One region of the Bradyrhizobium arachidis genome, then DNA from elsewhere that is predicted to be linked to it. Evidence: predicted binding sites of a transcription regulator. Region 1 holds the regulator's gene; each other region holds the start of a gene.

Evidence for each region. Region 1 encodes LexA, which represses DNA repair genes until DNA is damaged. Its sites were predicted from a motif close to TGTTCNNNNTGTGTTCNG; they were not measured.
Region 2: a site for LexA is predicted at 4,149-4,166, ahead of WN72_RS00930 (YifB family Mg chelatase-like AAA ATPase). Genes of this name have one in related genera too.
Region 3: a site for LexA is predicted at 1,859-1,876, ahead of WN72_RS16065 (putative DNA modification/repair radical SAM protein). Genes of this name have one in related genera too.

Annotation. Positions count from the first base shown of each region.
Region 1 is NZ_CP030050.1:5,656,262-5,665,970, forward strand. Features, by position in the region: partial or broken gene WN72_RS26440 (bifunctional diguanylate cyclase/phosphodiesterase) at 1-207, shown strand, start outside; gene WN72_RS26445 (SDR family oxidoreductase) at 526-1,281, shown strand; gene WN72_RS26450 (S41 family peptidase) at 1,355-2,692, opposite strand; gene WN72_RS26455 (alpha-hydroxy acid oxidase) at 3,012-4,145, shown strand; gene WN72_RS26460 (HAD family hydrolase) at 4,154-4,783, shown strand; gene WN72_RS26465 (hypothetical protein) at 4,951-5,145, shown strand; gene WN72_RS26470 (molybdopterin molybdotransferase MoeA) at 5,377-6,588, shown strand; gene lexA (transcriptional repressor LexA) at 6,765-7,466, shown strand; gene WN72_RS26480 (hypothetical protein) at 7,669-7,881, shown strand; gene WN72_RS26485 (hypothetical protein) at 8,076-8,510, shown strand; gene WN72_RS26490 (GAF domain-containing protein) at 8,714-9,655, shown strand; gene WN72_RS26495 (ComEC/Rec2 family competence protein) at 9,665-9,709, opposite strand, start outside.
Region 2 is NZ_CP030050.1:194,708-204,416, reverse strand. Features, by position in the region: gene WN72_RS00940 (PAS domain-containing hybrid sensor histidine kinase/response regulator) at 1-1,776, opposite strand, end outside; gene WN72_RS00935 (hypothetical protein) at 1,973-2,440, opposite strand; gene WN72_RS00930 (YifB family Mg chelatase-like AAA ATPase) at 2,552-4,090, opposite strand; gene WN72_RS00925 (PilZ domain-containing protein) at 4,315-4,560, shown strand; gene WN72_RS00920 (tetratricopeptide repeat protein) at 4,641-5,414, shown strand; gene WN72_RS00915 (CpaE/TadZ family protein) at 5,471-6,760, opposite strand; gene WN72_RS00910 (CpaD family pilus assembly protein) at 6,757-7,491, opposite strand; gene WN72_RS00905 (type II and III secretion system protein family protein) at 7,544-9,067, opposite strand; gene cpaB (Flp pilus assembly protein CpaB) at 9,081-9,709, opposite strand, start outside.
Region 3 is NZ_CP030050.1:3,486,390-3,496,098, forward strand. Features, by position in the region: gene WN72_RS16060 (UdgX family uracil-DNA binding protein) at 1-544, opposite strand, end outside; gene WN72_RS16065 (putative DNA modification/repair radical SAM protein) at 544-1,779, opposite strand; gene WN72_RS16070 (ImuA family protein) at 1,942-2,736, shown strand; gene WN72_RS16075 (Y-family DNA polymerase) at 2,627-4,216, shown strand; gene WN72_RS16080 (error-prone DNA polymerase) at 4,213-7,590, shown strand; gene WN72_RS16085 (SDR family NAD(P)-dependent oxidoreductase) at 8,033-8,803, opposite strand; gene WN72_RS16090 (hypothetical protein) at 9,004-9,291, opposite strand; gene WN72_RS16095 (CoA transferase) at 9,406-9,709, shown strand, end outside.

The DNA.
Region 1 (9,709 bases):
GCCGCCCGCCGCATGGCCACCACGGCCGAGGGCGTCGAGACCGAGGAGCAGCAGCGCCTGCTCCGCGCGCTCGGCTGCTCGGAGATGCAGGGCTATCTGTTCAGCGCCGCGAAGTCCGCCGACCAGGTGCTGGAGCTGTTCACCCTGCATCGCAGCCGGCTCGCCAAGCGCAACGGCGCGGAAAGCCGCCGCCGCGAGGCGAGCTAGCCATTCGGCCTGCCCGCCGTGCTTGACGGTGGCATCAGGCCAAAGTATTTCAGCACTTGCAGCCGCCGAAACGCCGCTGCCGTAGGCGTTACCGTCATCCAACGCGTCCTTTGTCGAGAGGATCCCGGCTGGGAGATCTCGATTCACGAGACGCCGCGGTCATGCCATCACTTTCCCCGCTTGCGGACATTTCCCCGTTCAAGACGTCGATTCCAGCGCGAGTCCTGTGCGCCTGGATGTTCGCGGTCTTGTCGGGTTGCTCGCTGCCGGGGTCTTCTGGGTTGCCGTGGCCTTCACCTCCATCGAAAGGCGGCAACCATGAAGATGACCGGCAACACGATCCTCATCACCGGCGGCACCAGCGGCATCGGCCGCGCGCTGGCCGAAGCTTTCCACGACCGCGGCAATCGCGTCATCGTCACCGGCAGGCGGCAGGCCCTGCTCGATCAGATCGCGGCTGAACGCCCCGGCCTGATCGGCCTGCCGCTCGACCTCGATGATGCCACGGAGCTACCGCGCCTGTCGGCTGATCTGTGCGCGCGCTTCCCCGAGCTCAACGTGCTGATCGCCAATGCCGGCATCTCGCGGCCGGAGGACATGACGGCGGACGGCTGGGATGCTTCCGATGCAGAAGCCATCGTCGCGACCAACATTGTCGGCGTGCTGCGCGTCACGGCGGCATTTCTGCCGCTCCTGAAGACGCAGCGGAACGCCACGATCATCGCGACCAGCTCGAACCTTGCCTTCGTGCCCCGCGCCGACTTCCCGACCTACTGCGCCAGCAAGGCGTTCCTGCACTCCTGGCTGCAATCATTGCGGCACCAGCTCCGCAGGATTCCGGTCGAGGTGCTGGAGCTCGCGCCGCCCTATGTGCAGACCGAGCTCACCGGCACGCAGCAGGCCAGCGACGCGCGCGCCATGCCGCTTGCCGCCTACATCGCGGAAGTGATGCAACTGCTGGAGCTGCGGGTTCACCCTCGCGACGAGGTGCTGGTCGAGCGCGACCGCGCCCGCCGCTGGGCCGAGCGCGACGGCCGCTACGAGGCGACCTTCGCAGCCATGAATCCGAGCTGAGCCGGCGCCCAAAACGAATTCGCCCGGGAGCGGTATCCACTCCCGGGCGATCGATGTCTCGACGTTGTAGGGTTTAGTTCGGCACCGCAGCCTTCGGCGCGGGCTTGGCGGCGACCGCATTCGCGGTCTGGCCGTGGAGGAAATCGTAAGCCGCGTGCAGCGCCTTGTCGTCCTCCTCCTTCGGAGGAACGTAGGACTGCGATCCGGTCTGCTCCGTGCCGTCGGCAGCCGAGAGGTGGCCGCGCATCTGCGACTCCGCCATGGTGTCCATCCGGCCCTTCAGCTCCGCCGGCACGTCCTGGAGGATCTCGATGTCGGGCGCGATGCCCTGGGCCTGGATCGAGCGGCCCGACGGCGTGTAGTAGCGCGCGGTGGTCAGCGCCAGCGCGCCGTTGCCGGTGCCGAGCGGGATGATGGTCTGCACCGAGCCCTTGCCGAACGAGCGCGTGCCGATGATCGTCGCGCGCTTGTGATCATGCAGCGCACCGGCCACGATCTCCGAGGCCGAAGCCGAACCGCCATTGACCAGGATCACGAGCGGCTTGCCCTTGGTGAGGTCGCCGCCATGCGCGGTGAAGCGCTGAGTCTCTTCCGGATTGCGGCCGCGGGTCGAGACGACCTCGCCACGCTGCAGGAAGGCGCTCGATACCGACACGGCCTGGTCGAGCAGGCCGCCCGGGTTGTTGCGCAGGTCCATCACATAGCCGACGAGCTTCTCCTGCGGGACCTGCTTGGAGATCGCGGCGATCGCCTTCTTCAGCCCGTCGGTGGTCTGCTCGTTGAACGAAGTGACGCGGATATAGCCGATGTCGCCATTCTCGACATGGAATCGCACCGGGCGCACGTGGATGATCTCGCGCGTGATCGCGACATCGAGCGGCGCATCCGCGCCCTTGCGCACGATCGTGAGCTTGGTCTTGGTGTCGACCGGCCCCTTCATCTTGTTGACGGCCTGCTCGAGCGTCATGCCCTGCACGGCCTCGCCGTCGATCTTGGCGATGAGGTCGCCGGACATTATGCCGGCCTTGGATGCCGGCGTGTCGTCGATCGGCGAGACGACCTTGACCAGGCCCTCCTCCATCGTGACCTCGATGCCGAGGCCGCCGAACTCGCCGGAGGTGGTCTCCTGCATCTCGGTCCAGGCCTTGTCGTTCATGTAGCGCGAATGCGGATCGAGCGATGTCACCATGCCCGTGATCGCACCTTCGATCAGCTTGGCATTGTCGGGCTTCTCGACATAGCTCGCCTTCACGCGCTCGAAGACCTCGCCGAACAGGTTGAGCTGGTTATACGCATCATCCGCGCTCGCTGCCGCCCGTGCCGCCCATACGCCGCCATGGGGGCTCGCTACCAGAAGGGTCAGACACGCTCCGGTGAGCGCGCCCAGGGGGAACAGCAGGGATTTCCGCATGGAGGGCCTTCTTAGCTGGCGGTTCTCTTTGGAGGTCTGGAAGCCGCCATGCAAATGGCGATCCAGCCCGCTTCTCACAACACCATTCAGGTTTCTTCATGGCCGGGCTGCCACGCTGGCGGGTGCATGGCAAAAATCCCTCTCGCCAAAAAGCCTTGGCCCGAGACCTAAACTTTTGGCAACGTTCCGAAATCGTTTCACGCACAGCGGAATCGGTCGGATGGGCCACGCCTCGCAGGTATGCGATCTTAGGATGGTTTTGCAGGTCCGGACGGGCTAAGGCGATGAGACAAGGCTTCAAATTCTCGGGAGGATAACAATGAACGAAGCACCCCGCATCCGGCCGGAACGGAACGTCGAGCTCGGCGCCAGCAACGAGCCGTTCCAAAATCTGCACGAATTCGTCCGGAAGGCGCGTGCCAACCTCAACCAGAATGCCTGGGACTACATCGTCGGCGCCGCCGAGACAGAGACCACGATGCGCCGCAACCGCATGGCGCTGGACGAGATCGCCTTCCGCCCGCGCGTGCTGCGTGACGTCCGCAAGGTCGACGGCTCGGTCGAGCAGTTTGGCCGCAGGATGCGCCTGCCGGTGGTGCTGGCCCCGGTCGGCGCGCTCGAGATTTTTGACCCCGATGGCGCCGCGAGCGTCGCGCGCGCGGCCGGCACCTTCGGTGCGGCGCATATGCTGAGCTCGGTGTCGGAGCCTGGTCTGGAGAAGACCGCCGAGGCTGCCCCCGATGCGCTGCGCCTCTACCAGCTCTATGTCCGCGGTGACGATGCCTTCGTCGCCGATGTCGTCGCCAGGAGCGAGAAGAACGCCTACGCCGCGTTCTGCCTGACCGTGGACACCGCCCATTACAGCCGTCGCGAACGTGACATCGCCAAGCGCTATGTTCGCGAGAGCCGCCTGCGCGCCACCGGGGGCGACTACCAGAAGGGCCTGGAGTGGCGGACCGTGAAGATGATCAAGGACAAGTTCAAGATACCCCTGATCCTCAAGGGCATCGCCACCGCCGAGGATGCGCTGATCGCGCTCGACCATGGCGTCGAGTGGATCTACGTCTCCAACCATGGCGGGCGCCAGCTCGATCACGGCCGTGGCGCCATGCATGTGCTCCCTGAGATCGTCGAGGCCGTGAAGGGCCGCGCCAAGATCATGGTCGACGGCGGCTTCTGCCGCGGCACCGACATCGTCAAGGCGGTAGCGGCGGGCGCCGATCTCGTCGGTATCGGCCGGCTGCAATGCTGGGCGCTGGCGGCGGCGGGCGAAGCCGGCGTCACGCGGATGCTGGAACTGCTGGAGGACGAGGTGCTGCGCTGCCTCGGCCTGTTGGGCGCCACATCCTTCGCCGAGGTCAGCAAGTCCTGCCTGCATCCGGCGACCGCGACCAATGCGCCGGGCGTGTTCAGCGGGTTCCCGCTGTTCGATCACGACCCCTACCGGTACTGAATGAAAGGATGCAGGTGACCTCGCTCTCTCCCGGCAGCGCCGATGCGCTTCTGTTCGATCTCGGGCGCGTGGTGCTCGACATCGATTTCTCCAAGGCGATCGACTGCTGGGCGGGACATGCCGGCTGCAAGCCCGAAGCCATCGTCGCGCGCTATGTGCGCGACGAGGCCTACCGGCTGCACGAGGTCGGCAAGATCAGCGACGAGGACTATTTCGCCTCGCTGCGCACCTCACTCGGGATCGGCATTTCCGACGCGCAGTTCCTGGAGGGCTGGAACGCGATCTTCGCCGGCGAGATGCCGGACATTGCCGAGCTGTTGCCGCGCGCGGCGCGGCAAATGCCGCTCTACGCCTTCTCCAACACCAACCGGCCGCACGTGGACTATTTCTCGAAGGAATATGCCGACCTGCTCGGCCATTTCCGCGAGGTCTACCTGTCCTCCAGCATCGGCCTGCGCAAGCCGGACGCGGAGGCTTTCGACCATGTCGTGGCCGCCATCGGCGTGCCGGCCAACCGGATCGTATTCTTCGACGATCTTGCCGAGAACATCGAGGGAGCCCGCGCCCGCGGCTTGACCGCGGTGCATGTGACCTCGCCCACCGATGTCGGGAACGCCTTGAAGGCACTCGGGGTTTGACGTTGGGGGCCGGTTCGGCCCGTCGCTGGGGCGCGCCGGTGCTGGACCTAATTTGGCGCAAAATGAGGAACCCAATCACTTTGTGCAATTTTGTACGGAGTTCCCGGAACGAATACCGGCTTCCGGACTCATGAGTCCGTTGGGAATTCTACATCAGGCTTATCGTCGTGTTGGGCAAAACCTACCTCACCAAGCAGGCCTCGCTGCTGATGAAATACGCCAGAACCACCTCGGATTCTGAGCTCTCCGCCAAGCTGATCAGCAAGGCCGCCGACCTGAAATCGCAGGCCGATCCGCTGCCCGACAAGGATCAGAGTCCCAAAGCGCCGGACGTCAGTCCGGACGAGCAGCCGGGGAGTTGACCGATGCTGGCCGTGGCACTCGTCCTTCTCGTCCTCGCCATGGCCATCCTCGTCCCGGTCTGTCTCGCCTTCTGGATCATGCCGCGGCGGACTTGACGTCTATCCTTCACTGCAGAGCGGACAACGCAGGATGAATCATCCTGCGTGATCGCCTTTTTGCCTCTGCGCCTGCACTCGGCTAGAACTCTCGCCGCCGATTTGCCCGAACGGGCGCAGCTGGAGTTTTCACCCGTGGCCCTGATGCCGGTTTCTGACGCGCTTGCCGCGGTGCTTGCCGGCGCAGAGCCGCTGCCTGAAGAAATGCTCGCCCTCGACCAGGCCTTCCAGCGCGTGCTTGCCCACGACGTCGCGGCGCGGCGCACCCAGCCGCCGCAGGCGATGTCGGCGATGGATGGCTATGCGGTGCGTGCGGCCGACGCCGCCAAGATCGATTCCCAGCTTACCGTGATCGGCGAGGTCGCGGCGGGGCGGCCGTTTGCAGGATCGGTCGGCGCCGGCGAAGCCGTGCGGATCTTCACCGGCGGCGTCGTTCCCGACGGCGCAGACGCGATCGTGATCCAGGAGGACACGGTTGCGGACGGCAGGCGCATCACGATCAAGGAAGCGGCCGTGACGGGACGACACATCCGCCCCGCCGGCGTCGATTTCAGCGAGGGCGACGTGCTGCTGCGCAAGGGCATCCGGCTGACGGAGCGCGACCTCGCGCTCGCCGCCGGCATGAATCACCCGTTTCTACCCGTCCACCGCCGCCCGAAGGTCGCGATTCTCGCCACCGGCGACGAGCTGGTGATGCCGGGCACCACGCCTGGCCCCGGCCAGATCGTCTATTCCAACGGCTATGCCCTGCACGCGCTCGCCCGCAGCGAGGGCGCCGATACCGTCGATCTCGGTGTTGCCGCCGATACCCTGGACGCCACCACCGCGGGCATACGCCGCGCCCGCGCGAGCGGCGCCGACATCCTGATCACCACCGGCGGCGCCTCGGTCGGCGACCACGATCTGGTCCAGCAGGCGCTGAAGGCCGAGGGCACCGCGATGACGTTCTGGAAGATCGCGATGCGGCCCGGCAAGCCGATGATGCATGGAAGGTTGGCGGCGATGCGCGTGATCGGCCTGCCCGGCAATCCCGTGTCATCCTATGTGTGCGCCTTCCTGTTCATGGTGCCGCTGATTCGGGCGCTGTCGGGCCGCTCCGTGATTCACCATCGCCGCGAGCGCGCGGTGCTGGGCCGCGACGTCGGCGCCAACGACCAGCGCGAAGATTATCTGCGCGCACGCCTGGAGACGCGCGACGACGGCACGCTGATCGCCCTTCCCGTCAATCACCAGGATTCCTCGCTGCTTGCGAATCTCGCTGCGGCACAGGCACTTCTCGTGCGCGCGCCGTTCGCGCCGAAGGCCGAAGCCGGCACACCTTGCGAGGTGCTGCGCCTGCCGGTCTGAACGCGCTGGCCACACGCGTGACGCGAACTTTGTCGCGTTCACGGTAAATTAAGCAGTTGCGGAACATGTATCGAACATATAGTGTCCGTTCATGATTTGTTTCGAGCATGCAGCGGCTTATCGCTGAATTCAGCGTCTCGGAATCGAACGACATCAACCGGGGGATTTTGGTCGAGATGTTAACGCGCAAACAGTACGAGCTCCTGCGGTTCATCAGCGAGCGACTGAAGGAAAGCGGCGTACCGCCCTCCTTCGACGAGATGAAGGACGCGCTCGATCTGCGCTCGAAATCAGGCATCCATCGCCTGATCACCGCGCTCGAGGAGCGCGGCTTCATCCGCCGCCTGCCCAACCGCGCCCGCGCCATCGAGGTGATCAAGCTGCCCGAGCTGCAGGCGGCCGCCGGCAATCGCCGCGGCTTCACGCCGAGCGTCATCGAGGGCAATCTCGGCAAGGTCCGCACGACCTCCAGCCCGCCTGCGGACGAGGGCGAGCGTCCCGTCGCGGTGCCGGTGATGGGCCGGATCGCGGCCGGCACGCCGATCGAGGCGTTGCAGACCCGCAGCCACACCATCAGCGTCCCGCCCGATATGCTCGGCTCGGGCGAGCACTACGCGCTCGAAGTGCGCGGCGATTCCATGGTGGAAGCCGGCATCCTCGACGGCGACATGGCGCTGATCCAGCGCAACGAGAGCGCCGACACCGGCGACATCGTGGTGGCGCTGATCGACGACGAGGAAGCGACCTTGAAACGCTTCCGCCGCCGCGGCGCCTCGATCGCGCTCGAGCCCGCCAATGCGGCCTATGAGGTGCGCATCCTGCCGCCGAACCGGGTCAAGATTCAGGGCAAGCTGATCGGGCTTTATCGGAAGTACTGATACCGCAAGTACTAAGCGCGCTGTCCGCGCGCTTCGATCGGCATCGCCGACCAGAGATCGGAGCGGATGATTGTCCGCTCCCGCTGGATAGTCTTTCTGGTTTCGCGCAGATTATCCGGCCCCTCCTCTAGCGCTACATCCTCGCCACGCCGCACGAAGCAGCACCGCTCCGGATCGGCTTTCGAAGGTTGGAGGAGATGTCATGCGCAAGATCATCCTGAGCACAGTAGCAGCGGCGCTGATCGCAGCATCAGCATCGCAAGCCGTTGCCGCACCATCGCACCGCCATGTCCGTAAGGAGACGGCCAAGGAAACGACCATGAGCGAGCAAGTCCGCAACGCGCGCAATGCGCTCACGCAACCATCACAACCGGTCTGGCCATACTCCGGTTGGTCGGCGCCGGCTGGCCACTGATACGCCCACCGAATGCACGAAAGCAGGCTTTGTTCCCGGGGGATTCGGGAAAGATAATGTGATCGCACGCTGCGGCAGCGAGCCGCAGATTTGCCTATAACCGGGCAGACGCTATGATGCTTCCACTCTGATAGAGGCCTGCGCCTCGTAAGACAGAGGCGCGGGTTGCTATCTCCGCATGAGGAGCACCCACGATGTGTGACTACAGCCTGCATGCCGTCGCATCGCGCCCTGCCGAGGTCGGCGAGACGATCGTGACGACAACGTTCCGCGGCACCTCGACGCGCGGCTTTGCCTCCGCGGCCGATCCGACCGTCGCGGTCTGCCTGCTGCCGGGAACGGAGCTCGCCTTCGCCGACAACGTCCGCTACGACAATCGCTGGATCTGGACGCGCACCGTCAACTCGCGTGTCGGCAAGTTCGGCAAGATTGATCCGCACATTCCCGATCGCCATCATGACGCGATCGAATTCCCCGACGGCAAATACGTCCTGGTGACTCAGCTCGTCGAAGGCCAGCAGGCAACCGTGCTGCAACTGCCCGTGACCCAGCCGCTCGGCGAGCGCGAGCACAAGCCGCAGGTCAGTGCCGAGAACCGCCCGACAACGCCGCGTCTGCCGATCGGTTGAAGCAGATATCCCCGGCCGCCAGGTCGGAGCCCGGAATTGAGATCGCCATCGCCGGCCGCGGCCGGCGACGTGGTGTTGTTTGTGTCTCTCGATATCCCACCTTCCCGTCGCACGAAGTTTGCGCGGCGCTGCCTGAATTTTGAACGTCCGTTTCACAGGCAAATGGCCGATGCTGTTCCGGCTTGGGACGGCGGACGGACTCGATGAAAACCTTCATTCGTGTCGTTGAACTCTGGGTGCCCGACAGGACGCGCATGCGTCTGGAATTCGGCGGCGGCCTCTACGGCGAAGGGCTGTCCGCGTTCAGGGCTGTGAGCGAAGATCTGCACTTCGGATATGACGAGGGGCTCCCCGGCAAGGCCTGGGCGTCCGGCCACCCGGTGATCCTCACCAAATTCGCCAACTCCTATTTCAAACGGACCGACCAAGCCCTTGCAGCCGGTCTCACCTGCGGCGTCGCGGTGCCGGTCTTTGCAGGCGAATTCCTGCAAGCGGTGATGGTGCTGTTCTGCGGCGACGACGAGGCGCATGTCGGCGCCATCGAGCTCTGGCACAACGACGCCGATACGTCCCACGAGATGAGGCTCGTCGACGGCTACTATGGCACCGCCGACATGTTCGAGTTCAACTCCCGCCACACCAGGTTTCCGCGCGGCTTCGGCCTGCCCGGACGCACCTGGAAAGCGGGCCTGCCGCTGATCATCAAGGACCTGCACAACGCCAAGAGCTTTCTGCGCTGGGAGGACGCGGCCGAAGTCGGGATCAACCTCGGCGTCGGCATCCCCTACCGAGCCGGCACTGAGAAGACCTGGGTTCTGACATTCCTCTCCGCGCAGGCAACGCCGATTGCGCGGCGCTTCGAGATCTGGGTGCCGAACGAGATTCGTTCGGCGCTGGTCTTCCACGCCGGCGATTGTGGCGCGCAGACCGACCTCTCCGCGCTCTATGCGAACAAATCCATCGCCAGGAGCGAGGGCAGCATCGGCGGCGCCTGGGCCACCGGCATGCCCGCGCTCAATGACGATCTCGCGCATGACGGCTCGATCTCCGGCTCCGAGGCCCAAACAGCCGGACTGAGCCGGATGGTGGCGCTACCGGTGATCGGAGGTGCGGGACTCGACGCCGTGCTGGCCTGGTACTTGTAGCCGATCTGCTCAGTCATCGGCCTGCAAGTCGGCCTCGGACGGCGTTGCGTCCCG
Region 2 (9,709 bases), 4.4 Mb from region 1:
GAGGTCGGGCGAGGCGACCTCGGGCGTCAGCGCGAGCCGTGCGGCGAGCGAGGCGGCGCGTAAGGGCTTGACCAGGAAGCCGGTGAAATCAGCCGAAAACTTCTCGTGGCGCGAGCTCGACGTCAGCAGCACCAGCCGCTGCGCCGCATGCGCGCGCGCCAGCCCGCCAAGCCGGTCGGCGATGGCTGCGCCGATCGCGCGATCGACCAGCATTGCGTGCCAGGATCGCTCCGGCAGCAGCGCTTCCGCGACCGAGGCATCGGACGTCATGCAGGTCTGGCCGCCCCAGCGTTCCAGGCGCCGCGCGATCAGCGAGGCCTCGATGCCGTCGGCAACCAGCAGGATCGACTTCCCGGTAAGGTCAGGGTTCGGAAACGCCGTCTGTCCTGCGCCGCCCGGCGATGCCGCCAGCGGCAGCGCGACCTCGAAGGTTGCCCCCTTGCCCGGCTCGCTCGTCAGCGTGATGCGGCCGCCCATGCGCTTGACGATGCGCTCGCTGATGGCAAGGCCAAGCCCGGTGCCGCCATAGGTGCGGGCGACGCGCGCGTCGGCCTGCTCGAATTCGCGGAAGATGCGCTGCTGCGCGTCGGGTGCGATGCCGATGCCGGTGTCGCGCACCAGAAAACTGATCTCATTCTGCCAGATGCCGGGCTCGACGATCAGCGCGACCCCGCCGTTTGCCGTGAACTTGATGGCGTTGCCGGCGAGGTTGAGCAGCACCTGACGCAGCCGTGCGGCGTCGCCGACCACTTCCAGCGGCAGGCGCTCGTCGACATAGGCGGCAATCTCGAGCTGCTTGGCCTGCGCGCGCGGCGCCAGCAGCTCTGTGATCTCCTCGATCAGGGTGGAGAGCGCGAACGGGCGCAGTTCGAGATCAAGCTTGCCGGCCTCGATCTTGGAATAGTCGAGCAGCTCCTCGATCAGCGCCATCAAGGCTTCGCCCGATGTCTTCACTGCCCTGGCGTAGGTCGTCTGCTCCGGCGTCAGCGTGGTGTCGAGCAACAGCCCGCCCATGCCAATGATGCCGTTCAGCGGCGTGCGAATCTCGTGCGAGGCCATCGCCAGGAAGCGCGATTTGGCGCGGTTGGCGGCGTCGGCCTGGTCGCGCGCATCGGACAGCGCGCGTTCGCTCTCGGTGCGGTCGGTGACGTCGCGCCCGACGCTCTGCAATTCGGCGGGCTGGCCGGCGTCGAGCCGGACATAGCCTTCGCGCCAGGCGATCCAGCGCGCGCCGAGCGGGGTTGCGATCTTCTGGTCGTGGACGCGCGTGCCGCTGCTCTCGCGCGCGCTGTCGCCCTGCTCCAGCACGTCAAAGTCAAATCGCGTGCCGACCAGCGCGCCGCGCGGCTGCCCCGCGAGCGCGCAATAGGCGTCATTGGCGAAGGTGATGCGGCCCTGGGTGTCGCGCAGCACGATCAGATCGCCCTGCTGCTCGAACAGGCTGCGCGCGCGCTCCTCGGCTTCCTTCAGCTCCCAATTGCGGTCGATCAGCGCCTCGTTATGCGCGGCGAGCTTGCGCATCCGTTTGTTGACGAAGCGCAGGCGCATGCTCAGCGTGGCAAGGCCGAGGCAGGCGAGCGCGAACAGGAAGCTCGCGCCGATCGCAAAGGCGTGGGGATCGTAGCCGGAATTCTCGGCCCGGCTGCCGGTGACGAAACCATAGGCGCCACCGAAGGTCGCCGAGAAGATCATGAAGGAGCGGATCGCGAAGGCGATGCGGGGATGCCGCCGCCTGAAGCGGCGCATGCGCACCTTGATCCGGAACATCCGATCCATCTCCACCGACCCTTATCCGAAACCCCGCTGCCAGCGCGTGCGACGATGTCGTGCCGACCTTGCGAACAGTTTGAGGCTTTGGGGCAGCCTCCAAACAGGGTTGACGAGGTGTTAATGCCTCAGAGCATGATCCGGACCCGAAGGGCCGCGTTTGCGCAAAGTGTGCAGCGGTTTTCCGGAAAGATCATGCTCAAACCTAGAGCGAGGCAGCATGGAGGTGGCGGTGGCCGCCGCGGGCGCCGACGATCAGCGCCGCCGCCTCGCGCTGGGAGAACGTCCGCGAGCGCACATAGATGCGGTAATCCGCCGGTCCCTCGGTGGAGAGATAGATCACCGGACCGCCATCGACGGGCTGCGCGGCAATCGAGACGAGGCGGTTCGACGCAGTAGCCTCGCAGGAGTCCGGCTCGGACCCGAGGCCGTCGTCGACGACGGCGAAGTCCGCAGCGTCCGCATCATCGGTGATCTGAACCCGCACCGTTGCCTTGTCGGGATCGTCGGTGAAGGCGACATGGACACCGGCGGTCCAGAACAGCGATGTCAGCTCGACCGAGGTTTCGCCGAGAGCGATGCAGGGATGCGAGACCGATCCGATCTCGCCGCGGGCGAACACCGCAGCCGCCAACAAGGGAACAACCGAGGCCAGGATCTTGAAACGCAACATGACACTCTACTCACCAAGGCCGCTCGGGAACTGTCCCCTTAAGAACGCATGGCCTTATGGTTTGCAGAGCGTAAAGGAAACTCGTTACCGCCGGGTTGATGCGCAGAATGATCAGGCGAGCTGCCGCACATCCTCCGCGAGTGCGCGGTAGGACAGGGCCTCGGCGAGATGCAGCCGGCCGATCTTGTCGGCATTGTCGAGGTCGGCGAGCGTGCGTGCCACCCGCAGCACGCGGTGATAGCCGCGCGCCGATAGCCGCATGGTCTCGGCAGCGTCGCGCAAGAGTTTCTGTCCCTGTGCGTCGGGCTTGGCGACGTCCTCCAGCACGGAGGCGGGCGCTTCGGCGTTGGTGCGGACATTGGGCAGGCCGGCATCGGCATAGCGTGCAAGCTGGATGTCGCGCGCCGCCGCGACGCGCGCGGCGACTTCGGCGGATCCTTCCGCCGGCGGCGGCAGGATCAGATCGGCTGCGGTGACCGCGGGCACCTCGATGCGCAAATCGATGCGGTCCATCAGCGGGCCGGAGATGCGCGCCTGGTAGTCGCCGGTGCAGCGATCGACGCGGCCGCGCTTGCAGGCATAGCCCGGCTCGAACGCGTTGCCGCAGCGGCACGGATTCATCGCTGCGACCAGCATGAAGCGCGCCGGATAAGTGACGCGGTGGTTTGCGCGCGACACCGCGACCTCTCCGTTCTCCAGCGGCTGGCGCAGCGAATCCAAGACGCGCGGATCGAACTCCGGCAGCTCGTCGAGGAACAGCACGCCCTGATGCGCCAGCGAGATCTCGCCGGGCTTTGCGCGCATGCCGCCGCCTGTCAGCGCCGCCATGCTGGCCGAATGATGCGGCGAGCGGAACGGCCGCCGCGCGGTCAGCGCGCCGCCTTCGATCTCGCCGGCAACGGAGGCGATCATCGAGACCTCGAGCAATTCGCCCGGCGACAGCGGCGGCAGGATCGAGGGCAGGCGCGCCGCCAGCATCGATTTGCCGGCGCCGGGCGCGCCGATCATCAGGAGATGGTGTCCGCCGGCGGCCGCGATCTCCAGCGCGCGCTTGGCGCTCTCCTGGCCCTTGATGTCGCGCAGGTCGAGCGTGGAGGCGGCGGCCTCGTGCACCTTCGGCGAGGGACGCGACAGCACCTGCGTGCCCTTGAAGTGGTTGGCGATCTGGATCAGCGAGCTTGCGGCGATGATCTGGATGTCCGGGCTCGCCCAGGCCGCTTCGGAGCCGCAAGACGCCGGGCAGATCAAGCCTTCCTCGCGCATATTGGCGCCGATCGCGGCCGGCAGGACGCCGGCCACCGGCGCGATCGAGCCGTCGAGACCGAGCTCGCCCAGCACGGTAAACCCCGTCAGCGCATCCGGCGGGATCGCGCCGATCGCCGCCATCAGCCCGAGCGCGATCGGCAGGTCGTAATGGCTGCCTTCCTTCGGCAGGTCGGCCGGCGCCAGATTGACGATGATCCGCCGCGCCGGCAGCGCCAGCCCCGAGGCGATCAGCGCCGAGCGCACGCGTTCGCGCGCCTCCGAAACCGCCTTGTCCGGCAGGCCGACGATGGCAAAGGCCGGCAGGCCCGGCGCGACCTGCACCTGCACGTCGACCGCACGAGCCTCGATCCCCTCAAAGGCGACGGTAGAAACCCGCTGAACCATGCCCGAACCAGCCTGCCCTCTCGTACAATCGAGGGTAGCAGAGCCCGGCGCACTCCGCAAGAACAATACGGGAACATTTCCGGGCGAGGCAAGTCTTAACGAGCCGTAAACGGGGGCCAGACACTAAGCCTCGAATGCGAGCGGCTGCGCTCAGCACATCCCAACGAATGTTCGCTACTTCTAAGGTGCGGGATGGGCCGTGGTCTAACGGGTGAACAGTTCAAATGCTTGCAAATCGCCGGAGAAGCGAACGTCGGGTGTGCAGCCGGCTCGCCAAGATTCATTTTGGCGCGGGCTCGCTGCCGCGGGATTGCACGATCACGGATATCTCGGATGGCGGCGTGAAGGTCGTGGCTGAATTTCTGGAAGTGCCGCCGCAATTCACCATCATCTTCGCGCCGGACTATTCCCGCCAATGCCGCCTGCGCTGGCGTATCGGCTGCGAATTCGGCGCCGAATTCACCGACTAAGGTCTGAACGACTGTCTCTTTAACGGGACTTTAGCGTTAATAGGCAAAGCATCTCTGATCAGTCGCCGAGTGATCAGAGTATGTCCAAGCGTTTGCCCGTTGCCTCTCCCCCGGCGCGATATCTGTTGTCCGCGTTCCTGGCACTTGCCCTCGGCGGCTGTCAGACCACCGGCCTCGAGGACGTCACCGGCGCGCTTGGCGGCAAATCGGAGACAGCCGGCAAGGCCGATCCGAAGTCGGACATGGACACCTTGCGCGAGCGCTATCGCGCCAAGCCCAGTGATCCCAACGTCGCGCTGGAATACGGCAAGGCGCTGCGCGAGAGCGGCCAGCGCGCGCAGGCGGTCGCGGTGCTGGAGCAGGCCGTGCTCGGTCATCCCAGCAACAAGGCGCTGCTCGCCGGCTATGGCCGTGCGCTCGCCGACAACGGCAATTTCCAGCAGGCCTTCGACGTGCTCGGCCGCGCGCATTCGCCCGAGGATCCCGACTGGCGCATTCTGTCGGCGCAGGGCGCGGCGCTCGATCAGCTCGGCCGCAACGAGGAAGCGCAGCAATATTACGCCGCGGCGCTGAAGATCGCGCCCGACGAGCCGACCGTGCTGTCCAATCTCGGCCTGTCCTACGTGCTGCAGAACAATCTGCCGAAGGCCGAACAGGTGCTCGGCCGCGCCTATCAGCGCAATCAGAACGATGCGCGGGTCCGTGCCAATCTCGCACTCGTGCTGGGATTGCAGGGCCGCGAGTCCGAGGCCGAAATCCTCGTGAAGGCCGATCTGCCGCCGGACCAGGCCGCGGCCAAGGTCACGGCGCTGCGGCAGCTGCTGGCAAAGAAGCAGCAGCGGGCGGACAGGTAGCCGGCCTCTATAGACGCCTTATGGGATGAGACTCACCTAGCGCTCCGACGGAGAGCTTACGACGCCTTGCGGTGCGGCGCGGAGCTGCGGCTTGACCGGCCCTTCAGCTTCTTCAGCAGCGGACCGAGCAGCGAGCGCTTCGGCTTCTTCACCTCGCCGCGGCCGGCGAGGCGGTTCGCCATATTCTGGAACAGCTCGGTGGTGCGGTGACTCCTGGACACCTCCGCGATCATCTGGCCGTTGTTGGCTGCGGTCGAGAACAGTTTCGAATCGAACGGGATCACCGCGAGCGGCTGGCTCTCCATGGTCTTGGCAAATGCCTTGACCTCGATCTCGGCGCGCTTGTGCATGCCGACCTGGTTGATGCAGTACAGCGGCGGCCGGTCGTTCGGCCGCGCCGCCTTGAGCACGCTGAGCATGTTCTTGGTGTTGCGCAGGTTGGCAAGATCAGGCTCGGCCACGATCACGATGTCGTCGGCATTGACCAGCGCGCGCCGCGTCCAGCCCGACCATTGATGGGGCACGTCGAGCACGATGCAGGGCGTGGTCATGCGCAGCGTGTCGAACACCGCATCAAAGGCTTCCGCGCCGAAATCGTAGACGCGGTCAAGCGTGGCGGGTGCAGCAAGAAGGCTGAGGCGGTCGGTGCATTTGGCGAGCAGGCGTTCCATCAGCGCCGTGTCGGGGCGGTCCTGCGACAGCACCGCATTGGCGATGCCCTGCACCGGGTCCTGGTTGTAGTCGAGGCCGGCGGTGCCGAAGGCAAGGTCGAGATCGATCACGACGGAATCGAGCGCGAGGTCGCGCGCGATGGTCCAGGCGACGTTGTGCGCGACCGTGGACGCGCCGACGCCACCCTTGGCGCCGACCACGGCAATGACGCGGCCGGTGATGATGGCTTCGGACGCCGAGAACAGGCTGCAGATGGAGCGGACGACGTCGAGGGTCTCGACCGGTCCCACCACATAGTCGTTGACGCCGCGGCGGACCAGCTCGCGATAGGGCGCGGTGTCGTTGGGATTGCCGATCACCACCACGCGGGTGCCGGGATCGCAGACGCCGGCGAGATCGTCGAGACCCTCGAGGATGTCGCGCGTACCGTCGGACTCGATCACGATGACGTTCGGTGTCGGCATCGAATCGTAGACTTCGATCGCCGCGGCGAGGCCGCCGCTCTTGGCGGTCAGATGCGCCTTGGCGAGCCGGCGGTCCTGCCCGGCGGCGATCACCGCCTGGAGCGTCTGCTCGGTCTCGCAAAAGGCCTGCACGGAGATGCGAGGAACCGGCGCAATGTGTTCCTCGGGGTGCTGCGGATCGTCCGCCTCTTCGTCGTGGACGCTGGTCATTTGCCTGTGTCGCTCAGTTTGGCCCTGTCGGACTCTGGATAGGTGGTCGCGGTCGTCGAGCCCTTGCGGTAACGGTCGAAGGCGATCTCGCGCCGCGCGGTATAGGCCGGCGTCTCCGCGCGCGGCTGCTCGAGGTCGGCGGGATTGTCGATCATGGCCGCGAGGTTACGCTGGCTGGCGCAGCCGAGATTGAAGTAGGGATGGTTCTCGTTGTAGCCGGGATCGAGGATGGACGGACCGACGTCTTCCGGCCACAGCCCGCAGGGGCCCGCGACGGCCGTGATCTTCGAATAGCTCAGGCGGATGGTCGGCAGCAGTCCGGGATCCTCGGGGCGGTAGCGATGCTGGACGATGGCGCGCGACGGCACGCCGCCGGAGGCGAGCACGGAGCGGATCTCCTGATAGGTCGCCGCCGCGGCGCGTGAATTCGCGGTGTCCACGGGCACGTCGACCACGACGGCGCCGGTGCCTTCGCGCACCCAGTCCCGGGCGATGCCGGCGACGTCGGCGTGCTGCGCGGCCGAGAGGCCGCCTCTGGCCTTGCCGACGAAGATCACGATCGACTTCTTGCCTTCCTGCACCGCGATCGGGTGGCGCTGGCGGTAGTCGGTCGGCACCGTCTGGGTGACGATTTCGCCAGTGGTGTTGCAGGCGCCGAGCAGGACGGAGAGCCCCGTCAGCGCCAGCGCAATCCGTAAGCTGCGACGTCGATCGGCTGTCATCTTCGTCATCGCCTTATCCCCTCCTGCCCCGTGTCTCGCCCCGGCCCCCAAGCCGTCGGTCTCAGTCGATGATGAAGCCGAAATCGCCGCGGAAGCCGTCGATCGGATCGACGCGGCGGCCCGCGATGCCATAGAGGCGGTTCATGCGGCCGAGCAGCGCGGTCTGCGCATCCGAGGCCGGTGCAAAGCCGTCATCGGGCCGCGACAATTCTTTCTGGGCGACCGCGCGCACCACGTAGGGCGTCACGATCACCATCAGCTCGGTCTCGTTGTTGACGAAGTCCTGGCTGCGGAACAGCGCGCCGAGGATCGGCACCTGGTCGATTCCGGGCAGGCCGTTGATCGCCTGCTTGGTCTGCTGCTGGATCAGGCCGGCCATCGCCATCGAGCCGCCCGAGGGAATTTCCAGCGTGGTCTCGGCGCGGCGGGTCTGGATCGAGGGGATCGTGATCGAGTTGTTCACGGACGACGACACCGCCTGCGTCACGGTGATCGCCTGCTGGTTCGACAGCTCCGAGACCTCGGTCATGACCCGCAGGCTGATGCGGCCTTCGCTGAGCACGACCGGCGTGAAGTTCAGCGAGATGCCGAACTTCTTGTAGGAGATCTGGGTGGTACAGACGTGGGTGATGGGATCGCAGGAATAGCCTGCGGGAATCGGGAATTCGCCGCCCGCGATGAAGGTCGCGGATTCGCCCGAGATCGCCGTCAGGCTCGGTTCGGCCAAGGTGCGCATCACGCCGGCGGTTTCCATCGCGCGCATTGTGGCACTGACGGTGGCCACGCCCTTGGCCATGCCGGCGACGCCGAGCCCGTTGGTGCCGACCAGCGGGCCGCCGGAGACCGTGAACGGGTTCGTATTGTTGAAATTCACCACCGCAGTGCCGGCGTTCAGGCTGGCGCTGAGATCGACGCCGAGCTGCTTGACGATGTCGCGCCTGACTTCGCCGACGACGACCTTGAGCATCACCTGGTCGCGGCCGCGCACGACGATGTTGTTGACGACCTTGTCCGAGCCGCCGACGAGCTTTGCGGCGACGTCACCGGCCTGCTGGGCCTCGACCGGGCTCGACACCGAGCCGGTCAGCATCACGCTGTCGCCGACGCCTTCGATCTGCACGCCCGGCAGCGACTGGCGCAGCGCCGCGCGCATGCCGTTGAGATCGCGCTTCACCGCGATGTCGTAGGCGGCGACCTGCTGGCCGTCGGCGGTGAAGAACACGACATTGGTCTGGCCGACCTGGCCGCCGATGATGTAGGCGCGCTGGGCCGAGCGGATCACCGCGTTGGCGATCTTGGGATCGGCCACCAGCACGTCCTTGACCTCGCGCGGCAGGTCGATGACGACGGATTTGCCCACGCCAAGCGAGAGGAACCGCGTGCGGGCCGATGCAATGGTCGAAACCGGCGATATGCTGAGATCCGGCGGCGCCTGCATCGGCGCCTGGTCGCCGACCGGCGCATCCGCGGCGGTGACGAAATCGGGGGCTGCGACCAGCCCCAGCATCAGCATTGCCCCTGCTAAGGACGAGCGCGCGCGCTTCCCCCGAAGGCGCAGGCCCATCCGATCTTCCCCGTAGTTCATGCTATCCCCATCATCACTTCTGTGACGTCAGCTGCCGCGCCTGCACCCCGTAACGGATCACGTTCACACCGCCCGGACGCTTGACCGCCTCCTCAGGCGTGCCGTCGATGGCGTTGGCATCCACGATGCTGCGCAGCGCGAGCGTCAGCGTGCCGCCTTGGCGCGCGGCCGAGAGCGTGGCGACCTGGTCGGGCCTGAGCTCGAGCGTGACGGTCTTGCCGACGACGGCGTTCTGGCCGTCCTTTTCTTTCGGCGCCTGGTCGATCGCGAGCACGCGGATATTGGTCAGGATGACCTCGGACAGGATGAGGTCGTTGCCGCCGGTCGGGCCGTTGTTGTTGCCGCCGTCAGGATTCTTCAGGCGGCGGGTCAGCACGATGTCGACGCGGTCGTTCGGCAGGATGAATCCGCCGGCGCCGGTCTCGGCGGAAATCTCGGTGGAGACGGCGCGCATGCCCGACGGCAGGATCGCGGCCATGAAGCCGGAGCCCTCGGCCTTGACCAGCTTCTGCTCGCGGATCGGCTCGCCCTGCATCAACGGCACGCGCGCGATCGAGCCGGTGAGCTGGGTCTGCGCCTCGGGCCTGTTGTCGCGACGGATGAAAGCGCCGCTCGCGGTCGCCGCCGGCCAGGCCTGCCATA
Region 3 (9,709 bases), 2.2 Mb from region 1:
GGCCGTCCCAATGCGCGCAGAGGTCCGGCGTCAGGATCGACCAGGGCATGTCGGCAAAGCGTTTTGCAAAGAACGGCGCGGCAAGCTCGACGATGTGATGCTCCGGCTCGAACCAGGCGACGTAATGCGCGGCTCGCTCGCGGCCGATCTCGCGGAAGCGCACGAAGGCGTGCATCTTGTGCTCGTCGCGATGGACCGTTCTTGCCATCGCCGTGATGAGCGCGACATCCGGATCGATCGCGACCTCGATGAGATCGTGGTTGTCCTTCAAGCGCCAGAGCAGGCGATAGAGGATCGCAAATCGCTCACCATCGCGGTGGAGGATTGCTGCTTTCGCGAGCTCGACGAATTTTGCCGGCACGTTGAAGGTGCCGTCGTTCACCTCGAGGATCGGAGACGGCGCGGATGGCGCGAACAAATCGGCTTCGCCGCCCTGCACGGCCCAGGTGACATCGGTCGGCTCTACATGATGAAGCACGAGCGAGCGCGCGGCGTTGCGCCAGCCGTCGCAATCGGTTTCGGTGTCGAGGATGATGTACTGCATCAGAAGCCAAATCCCAGTTGCGTTGCCTTCGGCTTGAACCGTTCGATGAGTCCGGCCGCTTCGAGGCGATGCGGTGAGGGGCGGTGATCGCTGAGGACGATGAACGGCAGCGCCTTGTTGCGGGGCACGTGCAGGCGCGCGAGATCGGAGAGGCGGATCGTGGTGGTGCGACGCGCCGCGATGATGCGTTCGACCGCCTTGGTGCCGAAGCCCGGCACGCGCAGCAACTCCTCGCGACTAGCGCGGTTGACGTCGAGCGGGAAGCGGTCGCGATGGCGCAGTGCCCAAGCGAGTTTTGGATCGATGTCGAGCGGCAGCATCGCGCTATCGTCGACGATCTCCGCAACGTCGAAGCCGTAAAACCGCATCAGCCAGTCGGCCTGGTAGAGCCTGTGCTCGCGCAGCAGCGGCGGCTGTACCAGAGGCAGAGCGCGGCTGGCGTCCGGGATCGGGCTGAAGGCGGAGTAGTAGACGCGCCGCAACCGGTAGGCGCCGTAGAGATTGGCGCTGGTGTGGAGAATGGTGTGGTCGTTCGCGCTGTCGGCGCCGACGATCATCTGCGTGCTTTGTCCGGCGGGCGCGAAGCGCTGCGGTTTTGTTTTGGTCTTTGTGTTGCGGTCTTCCTCGGCCTCGTCGAGCTTCAGCCGCAGCCGGCCCATGGTGCGGCGGATCGCGCGGACATCCTTCTCCGGCGCGAATTGCTGCAGGCTCGTCTCCTGCGGCATCTCGATGTTGATGGAGAGACGGTCGGCATATTTGCCGGCCTCCGCGATCAGCGCGTCGTCGGCCTCGGGAATCGTCTTGAGATGGATGTAGCCGCGGAAGTGATGCTCCTCGCGCAGTTTTCGCGCGACGCTCACCACTTGCTCCATCGTGTAATCAGGGCTGCGGATGATGCCGGAGGAGAGGAACAGGCCCTCGATGTAATTGCGCCGGTAGAAGTCGAGCGTCAGCTTGACCACCTCGTCGATGGTGAAGCGGGCGCGCGGCACGTTCGAGGAGGCGCGGTTGACGCAATAGAGGCAATTGTAATTGCAGGCGTTGGTCAGCAGCACCTTGAGCAGCGAGATGCAACGTCCATCCGGCGCGTAGGAATGGCAGATGCCCATGCCTGGGGCGGTCGAGCCCATGCCCTTGCCGTCGCTGGAATCCCGCTTCTCGGTCCCGCTGGAGGCGCAGGAGGCGTCGTACTTGGCGGCATCCGCGAGAATTTCCAGTTTGCGTTGTACGTCCATGCTTGAATCTCTTTGATTCCACTCATGAATCTTTGGCGCGCCAATTCGATTGACTCTTCGGCTGCCGTTAGCTTTATATTAGAACATATCATGAACAAATGAGCCAGCCGCTGGTTCTCTTTTTGAGAGCCACCGGCAATCACCTCTGAAGGAGCGGCGAGCATGAGCAGCGCACGCATCAGCGCGCTTGCGACCTTGCGCGACCAGATCGAGCGCATCGAGACGGCGGAGGTCGTGCACCAGTATGACCGCGTCGCGCTCGGCCATGGCGAGGCCGACGCCGTGCTGAAGGGCGGGCTCGCGCGCGCGGCGATCCACGAGGTGTTTTGCGCTGGGTCTCAGGGAACAGTTGCGACGGGTTTTGTCATGGGCCTCGCAGGGCGCGTCTCGGCGCAGCGGCCGCTGCTGTGGGTGCGGCAGGATTTTTCGGAACTTGAGACCGGCGCGCTGTCGATGAGCGGGCTCGCCGAGCTCGGGCTCGATCCGCGCCGCGTGGTGATGGTGCGCGCCGCCGATGTCGAGAGCGCGCTGCGCACTTCGGCCGACGCGCTCGCCTGCGATGCGCTCGGCGCCGTCGTGCTCGAGCTCTGGGGCGATGTCAGGCAGTTCGATCTCGTCGCGAGCCGCAAGCTGACGCTGGCTGCGCAAGGCTCAGGCGTCACCGGGCTGATGCTGCGGATGGCGGCGCAGCCGCTGCCCTCGACCGCCGAGACGCGATGGATGCTGCGCGCGGCGCATTCGCCGCCGGGCCCAATATGGAGTGCCTGGGGCGCGCCGCGCTTCGATGCCGAACTCTTGCGCAATCGTCATGGCCCGTGTGGCCGGTGGATCATGGAATGGAATTGTGATGAGTGCCAGTTCAGTGAACCGTCGACGCATTCTCAGCCTGTGGCTGCCGCGCCTGCCCATCGACCGGATCCAGCGGTTTTTGCAGGTGAGCGGCGGCGCGCCGGGTGACCCGAGCATCGTCGTCATCAAGGAGAACAATGCGCTGGTGATCCATGCGCTCGACGAGGCTGCCGAGCGCCTCGGCCTGTACATCGGTCAGCCGCTCGCCAATGCGCGGGCGATGTGTCCGGACTTGAAGGTGTTCGACGCCGATGTCGTGGCCGATGCCAAGACGCTCAGCGACATCGCCGACTGGTGCGACCGCTTCACGCCGCTGGTGGCGCTCGATGCGCCGCATGGGCTGTTTCTGGACATCACCGGCTGCGCGCATCTGTTCGGCGGCGAGGCCGCGCTGTTGCAGACGCTGGTCCGTGCGCTTGCCCGGCAAGGTTTTGCCGTCAGTGCGGCGATCGCCGGCACCTCAGTCTGCGCGCGCACGCTGACGCGGCAAACGTCCGGCATCATCGTCGCCGACGGCGGGGAGGCGGTAGCGATCGACCGGTTTCCGGTGTCCGCGCTCGGCGCGGGCGAAGCCATCACCACCGGCCTGCGCCGTGCCGGCCTGAAGACCATCGGCGATGTCGCCTCGCGTTCGCCGAGCGAGATCACGGCGCGGTTCGGTGCCCGGTTCTCCACGCTGCTCGCGCATGCGCTGGGGCAGGGTGATGCGCCGATCAATCCGCGCAAGCCGCTGCCCGACTACATCGTCGAGAAGCGCTTTGCCGAGCCGATCGCAACCGACACCATGATCGCGATGACGCTGTCGCGGCTGGCCGATACGTTGATCGCCTCCATGGAGAAACAGGGCAAGGGCGCGCGGCGCCTCGAAGCCGCGTTCTTCCGCACCGACGGCGTGGTGCGCGCGATCATGGTCGAGACCGGGCGGCCGGTGACGCGAAGCGCGGTTGTCGACCGCCTGTTCCGCGAGCGCCTCGATGCGCTCGCCGATCCCCTCGATCCCGGCTTCGGCTTCGACATGGTGCGCCTGTCGGCAAGCCGTACCGAGATCGTGGTGCAGGAGCAACGTGATCTCGACGCCCATGTTCACGACAATGACGAGCTTGCCGCGCTGATCGACCGCATCGCCGCGCGGATCGGGGGAAAGCGCGTCGTCGTGCACCTGCCGCAGGACACGCATATTCCCGAATGCGCGGTGCTGGCCGCGCCCGCCCAGCATCATCTCGCGGCCGCCATGCAGGCCGAATGGCCGGCGCGCGCCGAGAGCGAGCCGCCGCTACGCCCCTTGCGTCTGTTCGAGAAGCCCGAGCCGATCAAGGTGCCGTTCGCGACCGTGCCCGACGGCCCGCCGCATCAATTCACCTGGCGCCGCGCGCTGCATGCGGTGGTGCGGGTGGAAGGGCCCGAGCGCATCGCCATGGAATGGTGGCGGCAGGACGGCAAGCAGCTGACGCGGGATTATTTCCGCATCGAGGACGCCGAGGGCCTGCGCTTCTGGATTTTTCGCGACGGTCTTTACGAGGGGGAAGTGTTCGACGGCGACGGCGAGCCCGTTTCTCCCAACTGGTATGTGCACGGGCTCTTCGCATGACGACATCAGCCTATGCCGAGATCGGCATCACCACCAATTTCTCCTTCCTGCGCGGTGGCTCGGATCCGCGCGCCTATGTGCATCAGGCCAGCATCCTCGGCATCCCCGTGATCGGCATTGCCGATCACAACACGCTCGCCGGCGTGGTGCGTGCCTACAAGGAGCTCGACAATGACAAGGTGCTGCACAAGCCGAAACTCTTGATTGGCGCGCGCATCGTCTTCATCGACGGCACGCCTGATATTCTCGTGTACCCGCGCGACCGCGCCGCCTATGGCCGGCTGTGCCAGCTCCTCACCCGGGGCAAGCGCGGCGACGACGACATCACGCGGATCGAGAAGGGCGAATGCCATCTCAGGTTTGCTGACCTGCTGGAATTTTCCGAAGGGCAGCTCCTGGTCCTGACGCTGCCGCATCGCTTCGAGCAAACGCAGGCGCTGGATATTCTTGCAAAGCTGAAGGACAGGGGTGCCGAGGGCGTGTGGCTGGCGGCGAGCCTGGTCTATCGCGGCGACGATCGCCGCCGCCTGGCGCGGCTCGATGATCTCGCTGCAAAAGCAAAGGTGCCGCTGCTCGCGACCAACGAGGTGCTCTATCACCATCCCGCCCGCCGTCCGCTTCAGGACGTGCTGACCTGCATCCGGGAAAAGACCACGATCGAGGCGATCGGGCGCAAGCTGGAAGCCAATGCCGAGCGGTTCTTGAAGACGCCAAAGGAAATGTCGCGGCTGTTCCGCGATTTCCCCGAGGCGATCGCGGAGACCATGCGCTTTGCGGACAGAATCGACTTCACGCTCGACCAGCTCAAATACCAGTATCCGGACGAGCCGGTGCCGCCCGGCAAGACCGCGCAGGGGCATCTGGAGGATCTGACCTGGGCAGGTGTCGACAAATATTTCGGCGGCAAGATCGACGACAAGCTGCGTGCGACGCTCAACAAGGAGCTCGCGCTGATCGCCGAGCTGAAATACGCACACTACTTTCTCACCGTGCACGACATCGTGCACTACGCGCGCAGCCAGGACATCCTCTGCCAGGGCCGCGGGTCGGCGGCGAATTCGGCCGTCTGCTACGTGCTCGGCATCACCTCGGTCGACCCGACCAAGGTCGATCTCTTGTTCGAGCGCTTCATCTCCAAGGAGCGGCTGGAGCCGCCCGACATCGACGTCGACTTCGAGCATTCGCGGCGCGAGGAGGTGATGCAATATGTCTATCGCCGCTACGGCCGCCACCGCGCCGCGATCATCGCCACCGTCATCCACTATCGCCCGCGCAGCGCCATCCGCGACGTCGGCAAGGCGCTGGGCCTGACCGAGGACGTCACCGCCGCACTGGCCGACACCGTCTGGGGCAGCTGGGGCAAGGGCCTCAACGACATGCAGGTCAGACAGGCCGGGCTCGATCCGAAAAATCCCATGATCAACCTCGCGGTCGAGCTTGCGACCGAGCTGATCGAATTCCCGCGCCATCTCTCCCAGCATGTCGGCGGCTATGTGCTGACGCAGGACCGGCTCGATACCTATGTGCCGATCGGCAACGCCGCGATGGACGACCGCACCTTCATCGAATGGGACAAGGACGACGTCGACGCGCTCAGCATGATGAAGGTCGACGTGCTCGCGCTGGGCATGCTGACCTGCATCAGGAAGTGTTTTGATCTGATCGCGGACCACAAGGGGCGGCGTTACGTGCTGGCGAGCGTCCCGCAGGACGATCCCAAGGTCTACGACATGCTGTGTGCCGGCGAGTCGCTCGGCGTCTTCCAGGTCGAGAGCCGCGCCCAGATGAACATGCTGCCGCGCCTGAAGCCGCGGACATTTTATGATCTCGTCATCGAAGTCGCGATCGTGCGTCCGGGGCCAATCCAGGGCGACATGGTCCACCCGTATTTGCGGCGGCGGAATGGTCTGGAAAAGGTGAGCTATCCGTCTCCGTCGCCGGATCACGGCGACAAGGATGAGCTTTACAATGTGCTGCACAAAACGTTGGGCGTGCCGCTGTTCCAGGAACAGGCGATGCGCATCGCGATCGAGGCGGCAAAGTTTACCTCCGAGGAAGCCAACGGCCTGCGCCGCTCGATGGCGACCTTTCGCAATGTCGGCACCATCGGCCAATACGAGGAGAAGCTGATCGGCAACATGGTGGCGCGCGGCTACGATCCCAACTTTGCCAAAAGCTGCTTTGACCAGATCAAGGGCTTTGGCTCCTACGGCTTTCCGGAGAGCCATGCCGCGAGTTTCGCGCAGCTCGTCTATATCTCGTCATGGCTGAAACACTACCACCCCGACGCCTTCTGCTGTGGCCTGTTGAACTCGCAGCCGATGGGCTTTTACGCCCCGGCGCAGATCGTCGGCGATGCCCGCAAGAATGGCGTCGAGGTGCGCGACATCGACGTGTCCTACAGCTTTGCGCAGAACACGCTGGAGAACACGAAGGACAAGTATTGCGCCGTGCGCCTCGGCTTCCGCCAGATCGACGGCTTCCACTGGCTCGATCCCGATGAGGAGTTCCTCAAAGGGGAGCAGGCGAAACGGCAGGGCAAAGTCCATGTCCGTCAGAAAGACTGGGCCGATCTTATCATCGACGCCCGCAACCTCGGCCCCTTCACCTCGCTCGAAGACTTCGCCCGCGACACCGGCCTGCCCAAGCGCGCGCTGATCCTGCTCGCCGATGCCGATGCGTTCCGTTCGCTCGGGCTCGACCGCCGCGAGGCGCTGTGGCAGGTGCGGCGGCTGCCCGACGACGTGCCGCTGCCGCTGTTCGAGGCCGCGACCGCGCGCGAGCAGCCGGACGAGCACGCAAAGCCGCTGCCGCTGATGCCGCGCAGCGAGCAGGTGGTTGCGGATTACCAGACCATCCGCCTATCGCTGAAAGGCCACCCGATGGAATTCCTGCGCGAGATGTTTTCGCGCGAGCGTGTCGTCGCCTGCAAGGAGATCAGCCATGAGAACGAGCGGCGCCGCGTCCGCTGCGCCGGCGTGGTGCTGGTGCGGCAGCGGCCGGGCAGCGCCAGCGGCGTCGTGTTCATGACGCTGGAGGACGAAACCGGCATCGCCAATGTCGTGGTGTGGCCCAAGGTCATGGAGCAGTACCGGAAAGAAGTGATGGGCGCGCGCCTCATCGAGGTCCAGGGCTACATCCAGAGCAGCCCCGAAAAGGTCACGCATCTGATCGCCCAGCGCATGGTCGACCGCTCGCACGATCTGGTCGGCCTCGCCAACGATGCCCTGAGCCGCAAGCATCCGGTGCCCGCCGGCGCCACCGTGGTCGAGCCGCTCAACGAAGACCCCCGTGCGCTTGCAGACATGCCCGCGCAAAAACACCGCCACCCCCGCAACGTCCGCATCCTGCCGCCGTCCCGGGATTTTCATTGAGATATGGCACGACGGCCAATCTATCACCGTCACCCTGAGGTGGCCGCTTCTTCAGCGGCCCTCGAAGGGCGACGGCCCCGCAACATCCTGGCCGTGCATCCTTCGAGGCTCCCCATGGGACGCGGTGCGTCCCATGCCTCGCACCTCAGGATGACGGAACTGGCAGTCGTTGCGAGCCTAGCTGTCGTAGGGTGGGCAAAGGCGCGTAAGCGCCGTGCCCACCATTCCAGGACTTATCGCGAAAGTGGTGGGCACGCTTCGCTTTGCCCACCCTACAAATTCTACGCTAGCAATGACGAGTTTGTTGATCGATCGCGCGCCTCAGTCTCAGTCGTCATGCCCGGGCTTGACCCGGGCATCCACGTCTTTCTGAGTGCGCGGTGACGCGTGGATGGCCGGGTCAAGCCCGGCCATGACGGCGGAGGGAGGTGCGCGCCGCTTCCTAGAAATTCACCCGGTTCGAGATCGCGCCATCGACAACCAGATTCGATCCCGTCGTGAACGCCGACACTGGGCTTGCCAGAAACACCGCCGCGCTCGCGATCTCCTGCGGCGTTGCCATGCGGCCGGTCGGGTTGCGCTTCATCGCGTCGTTGTAGCGATCGGGCATGTTCTGCTCGATCGTGTTCCAGACCCCGCCCTTGAAATAGACCGTGCCGGGCGAGACCACGTTGACGCGGATTTTCTTCTTGGCGTATTGCCGCGCCAGCCCCTTGGCCATGTGGATCAGCGCCGCCTTGATCGGGCCGTAGGAGCTTGCCGCATCCGCCTGCGCGGCCGCGATAGAAGAGATGATGACGAAGGCGGCATCGCCGCTGCGCCCGCCGCCGGCTTCGAGGAACGGCCGCGCCGCGTCGAACGCATGCACGGCGCCGAGCACGTCGAGCCGGAAATTCTGCTCCCAGGACGCGGCGTCCTGGCCTTGCGCCATCGCGCCGGCATTGGAGAACAGCAGGTCGACGCCGCCGAGCTCTTTCGCCGCGCCCTCGATCCAGGCTTTCAGCGCCGCGCCGTCGGTGACGTCGACCGTGCCGCCGGTGGCGCGGATGCCGCTGGCCTTCAGCTCGGTGACGGTCGCCGCAACCTGATCGGCGTTGCGCGCGCACACCGCGACATTGGCGCCTTCAGCGGCCAGCGTGTCCGCAATCGCCCGCCCGATGCCGCGCGTGCCGCCGAGCACGATGGCGTTCTTTCCCTTGATGCCGAGGTCCATTGTTGATTTTCCTTGTTGCTGGTCGTGCGGAGCTTGGTCGCTTGAGCGAGGATATCGAATTCGTTCTCGGTGTCATACCCCGCGCAGGCGGGGTATCCAGTACGCCGTAACGTTCCGGTTCTATCTCCGGCGTCTCTGGAATACTGGATCATCCGCCTTCGCGGATGATGACACCGCGCATGATGTCGTCAGCGCCGCCGTCACTCCGGCGAGGCCCCTACCGGCGGCCCGCCGGGCGGGCGGTGCAGGAAGGTCAGCGATGCATACGCGCCGACCCAGGAGCCGATCGCGGCGAAAGCCACATAGAAGGCGTTTTCGGTGTAGCTGATCACGGCATAGGACGAGAGCAGGTACCAGATCGCGCTCCAGGTCGCCGCCGGCATGCGCTTGCGCGCGACCACGGCCGAGGTGAACATCACATAGACCGCGTCGGTGGCCGCCGTTGCGACGAACACGGCGCCTGCGGTGAGGGGATCGATGGCGGCCATTGCATTCCTTTCTGCGATCATGACATGGTCGCGAAAATTACAGCATGATGCGGAAAAGTGCGCAGCGGTTTTCCGAAAAGATCATGCTCAACCCGGAAAGGGAGAGAAGCGGTCATGCAAAGCTCCGCCGATATTCTTAGGGGTATCTGGACCTCCGCCGGCGGCGATGCGGCCGCGCTCGCACGCGTGCGGCTGACCGGGGAAGAGCCGCAGATCCCGTCCTCGTTTCGCGTCGCTGTCGCCGGACAGACGACGATCGCTGCCGCCGGCCTCGCTGCGGCCGAAATCTGGCGGCTGCGCAGCGGCGAGGCGCAGGACGTCTCCGTCGACATGCGCCACGCCGTCGCCGAATGCCGCTCCGAGCGCTATCTGCGCCTTGACGACAAGCCGCCGCCTCCGGCCTGGGACGCCATCGCCG